Regions from separate parts of the Streptomyces sp. NBC_01465 genome, predicted to be linked through region 1. Evidence: predicted binding sites of a transcription regulator. Region 1 holds the regulator's gene; the other holds the start of a gene.
The links. Region 1 encodes HspR, which represses chaperone genes until heat shock. Its sites were predicted from a motif close to TTGAGNNNNNNNNNCTCAA; they were not measured.
Positions count from the first base shown of each region.

Region 2: a site for HspR is predicted at 1,051-1,069, ahead of lon (endopeptidase La). Genes of this name have one in related genera too.

Region 1 covers NZ_CP109467.1:3,924,348-3,926,543, reverse strand. Annotated here, with positions in the region: gene dnaJ (molecular chaperone DnaJ) at 1-927, shown strand, start outside; gene OG707_RS18475 (heat shock protein transcriptional repressor HspR) at 929-1,384, shown strand; gene OG707_RS18470 (fibronectin type III domain-containing protein) at 1,458-2,196, opposite strand, start outside.
Region 2 covers NZ_CP109467.1:5,736,211-5,738,406, reverse strand. Annotated here, with positions in the region: gene lon (endopeptidase La) at 1-1,028, opposite strand, end outside; gene OG707_RS27130 (GNAT family N-acetyltransferase) at 1,173-1,814, shown strand; partial or broken gene OG707_RS27125 (DUF3626 domain-containing protein) at 1,763-2,196, shown strand, end outside.

The DNA of each region.
Region 1 (2,196 bases):
GGCGCAGGCGGCAACTTCAACTTCGACCTGGGCGACCTCTTCGGAGGCGCCCAGGGCGGGGCCGGACAGGGCCAGGGCGCCGGCGGTTTCGGCGGCGGTCTGGGCGACGTGTTCGGCGGTCTCTTCAACCGGGGCGGCGCGGGTACGGGCCAGCGGGTCCAGCCGCGCCGCGGCCAGGACATCGAGTCCGAGGTGACGCTCAGCTTCACCGAGGCGGTGGACGGGGCCACGGTCCCGCTCCGGATGTCCTCGCAGGCCCCCTGCAAGGCGTGCTCCGGCACCGGCGACAAGAACGGCACACCGCGCGTGTGCCCGACCTGCGTCGGTACGGGCCAGGTCTCGCGGGGCAGCGGCGGCGGCTTCTCGCTGACCGACCCGTGCGTCGACTGCAAGGGCCGCGGCCTCATCGCCGAGAACCCCTGCGACGTCTGCAAGGGCTCGGGCCGCGCCAAGTCGTCGCGGACCATGCAGGTCCGTATCCCCGCGGGTGTCACCGACGCCCAGCGGATCCGGCTGCGCGGCAAGGGCACCCCGGGTGAACGGGGCGGCCCGGCGGGCGACTTGTACGTCGTCGTCCACGTCGACGCCCACCCGGTCTTCGGCCGCAAGGGCGACAACCTCACCGTCACGGTGCCGGTCACCTTCACGGAGGCGGCACTCGGCGGCGAGATCAAGGTCCCGACGCTGGGCGGTCCCCCGGTCACGCTGAAACTCCCGGCGGGCACGCCGAACGGGCGGACCATGCGGGCGCGCGGCAAGGGCGCCGTACGCAAGGACGGCACCCGCGGGGACCTGCTGGTCACCGTCGAGGTCGCCGTACCGCACGAACTGGACGACAAGGCGCGCGAGGCGCTGGAGTCGTACCGCGAGGCGACCGCGGAGCAGGATCCGCGGGCGGAGCTGTTCGAGGCCGCGAAGGGAGCATGAGATGGACGGCCGACGACGTACCAACCCTTATGAACTGACCGACGAGTCACCGGTGTACGTCATCTCGGTCGCCGCTCAGCTCTCGGGTCTGCACCCGCAGACCCTCCGCCAGTACGACCGTCTCGGCCTGGTCTCGCCCGACCGCACGGCCGGGCGGGGCCGGCGCTACTCGGCCCGCGACATCGAACTGCTCCGTACGGTGCAGGCGTTGTCGCAGGACGAGGGCATCAACCTGGCCGGCATCAAGCGCATCATCGAGCTGGAGAACCAGGTCGCCGCCCTGCAGGCGAGGGTCGCCGAGCTGGCTTCGGCGGTCGACGGCGCGGCGGCGGCGATGCAGCAGCGCGAGGCGCAGGTGCACGCTTCCTACCGGCGCGATCTGGTGCCGTACCAGGACGTGCAGCAGGCCAGTGCGCTGGTGGTGTGGCGGCCGAAGCCCAAGCGGTCGCCGGAGTAGCAGACGCAAGGGAATGACGTGAAGGGGTCCGGAGGCTGCGCAGCCTCCGGACCCCTTCACGTTGTCGAGCGTGTCAGCGGTTGACCATGAACTCCAGGGAGGTGCCCTGGGCGCCGGAGCGTCCGTATGCGTCCACTGCGAACACGGTGACCGCGCAGGGGCCGTTGTAGGTCGGGGTCCAGGAGATCGCGGCGGCAGTCGTCGTCTGTGCGCCGCTGTCCCCGCACGCACCCGAGATGTCCCAGGTGTAGTGGCTCAGCAGCCGTCCCTCGTCGCCCGCGCCGGGCTTGATCCCGATCTGGATCGGGGAACGGGTGGTTCCCGACGAGACGAGAGTCAGCTGCGGTGCGAGCGGCCCGGTGGCGGTGGCCGGAGTGAGGCGGCTGACCGAGGCCGCCGCAGAGGGCGCCGACTCCGTGCCCGCGTCGTCGACGGCGGCGACGAAGTAGAACGCGCTCCCCTTCGGGGCGGAACGGTCCTCGTACGACGTGTCCGATGCCCCGGCTGTGCCCACGAGAGCCCAGGCGCCCGTGGGCGCGGTGCGGCGGTAGATGTGGAATGCGGTGGGCGCCGGGGCCGAAGCGTCCGCCGGGGCCCAGTTGAGCTCCGTGAACGCGTCGAGGGGCTCGCCCCGGAGCGAGGCCGGGGCGGGAGTGGTCGAGGCCACGGGGCGGGCGACGGTCACCGGCGCCGAGGCGGGAGACACGTTCGCGGAGGCGTCGACGGCACGCACGGTGTACGTGTAGGCCGTGCCCGCATCGGCGACGGGATCCGTGTAGGACGTGCCGAGGACGAGTTCGGGTCCGTCTGGG
Region 2 (2,196 bases), 1.8 Mb from region 1:
CGGCGTTTGCGCACCGCGAGGTACTCGGTGATGCGCTCCTTCACGTCGGCGAGGCCCGCGTGCTCGGCGTCGAGGATCGCCCGCGCGCCCTGGATGTCGTACTCGTCCTCGGTCCGCTCGTTCCACGGGAGTTCGAGGACGGTGTCCAGCCAGGTGCGGATCCAGGAGCCCTCCGGGGACTGGTCGGAGGAGCGCTCCAGCTTCTCGACCTCCTTGAGGGCGGCTTCCCGTACGTTCTCGGGCAGATTCGCGGCCTCGACGCGCGCCCGGTAGTCGTCGGACTCGTCCTCGGGGTCGCCGTTGAGGTCGGCGAGCTCCTTGCGTACGGCCTCCAGCTGGCGCCGGAGCAGGAACTCGCGCTGCTGCTTGTCGACGCCCTCCTGGACGTCCTTGGCGATGGACTCGGCGACGTCCTGCTCGGCGAGGTGCTCGCTCAGCCAGCCGATCGCCGTCTTGAGGCGGGCGACCGGGTCGGCGGTCTCCAGGAGTTCCACCTTCTGCGCGGTGGTGAGGAAGGGCGAGTAGCCGGAGTTGTCGGCGAGGGCGGAGACGCCGTCGATCTGCTGGACGCGGTCCACGACCTGCCAGGCGCCGCGCTTCTTCAGCCAGCTGGTGGCGAGCGCCTTGTACTCCTTGACCAGTTCGGTGACGGATCCGGGCAGGGGGTCGGGGAGGGTCTCCTCGACCTCGGTCCCCTCGACCCAGAGGGCTGCGCCGGGGCCGGTCGTGCCGGCGCCGATCCGTACGCGGCTGCGGCCCTTGATCAGCGCGCCGGGGTCGCCGTCGGAGAGGCGGCCCACCTGCTCGACGGTGCCGAGGACGCCGGTGCTCGCGTACGTACCGTCGATCCGGGGAACGAGGAGCACCCGCGGCTTGTTGCCAGTGGAACGGGCCGCGGCCTGCGCGGCCTCCACGGCGGCGCGGACTTCGGTGTCGGACAGGTCCAGGGGCACCACCATTCCCGGCAGCACGACCTCGTCGTCGAGGGGCAGCACGGGCAAGGTGAGCGGTGTGGACGTGGAAGCCATGATCTCCCCTTAGGCAGTGAAGTTGAGCTATGCCGACTCAATGCCCAGGAGCCCCCGAATGTTCCCAAAAAATTGTTCGCTCTCGGCGATCGCCCTATGTAAGGTGCTCCTGTCGAGACTGACCATTACCTTTGGGAGGGTGTCATGGAGCGGGTGACAGAGGGCGTCGAGGCCTGGATCAGGGGCTGGATCGTCTCGCGGGGGACCTCGGATCCGATCGCCGAGCCGTGGGGCTTCACCATCGACGTCGGCCAGGCCAAGCACGTTTCGCGCCACGTGGTGCCCGCCCCCGACGAGACGGCCGTACGCAAGCTGGTGGCCGCGACGACCGCCCCCGGCACCTGGCTGAAGCTCTTCGCGGACGACGAGACCGTACGGCCCTGGCTCGGCCCCGGCTGGCAGTTCGACCAGCCCGGCTTCCTGATGACGACGCCTCTCTCCCCCGCCAGGCCCGAACTCCCGGCCGGCTACACGCTCACCTCCTGGACCCGCGGCGGCGTCACCCGCGTCCTGGTCCGCACCCCCGAGGGGCACTTCGCGGCACGCGGCCAGATCGCCCCGACCGGCGCCACCGCGGTGGCCGACCAGATCGAGACCTCCCCCGCCCACCAGCGCAAGGGCCTCGGCTCCCTGGTGATGCGGACCCTGCAGAACACGGCGTACGAGGCGGGCGCCACGACCGGCGTCCTGGTCGGCACCCCCGAGGGCCAGGCCCTGTACGCGGCGCTCGGCTGGTGCACGATCTCCCCGATGGCGAGCCTCTACTTCGCGCCGGACGAGCAGTGACCCTCACCCCCGCCCAGGCCGCGGCACTCGCCCACATCCGCGCGGCCGCGCGCACCGCACCGCCGGGACCGGACGCGCTCGTCCCGTACATCCCCGCGATCCGCGAGCACGCCCGCATCACCCTCAACTTCCACCCCGACCGCATCGCCACGGGCGGCCGCACGGTCGCGGAGGGCCTGGCCGCGGACGGGATCTATCGGAGCCAGTACGAGACGGGCCTGTCCAACGGCAGCCGTACCGCGCACCCGGGCGGACTGCGGGACACCTGGGAGGAGTCGCTCTTCGGCGGGGCGTACCACGCGGACGGCGTGGCGCCCGGGGACCGCCCCAAGTACGGCGCCCTGAACCTGATGCACCACTCCGACGGTGCCGCGCCCCGCTT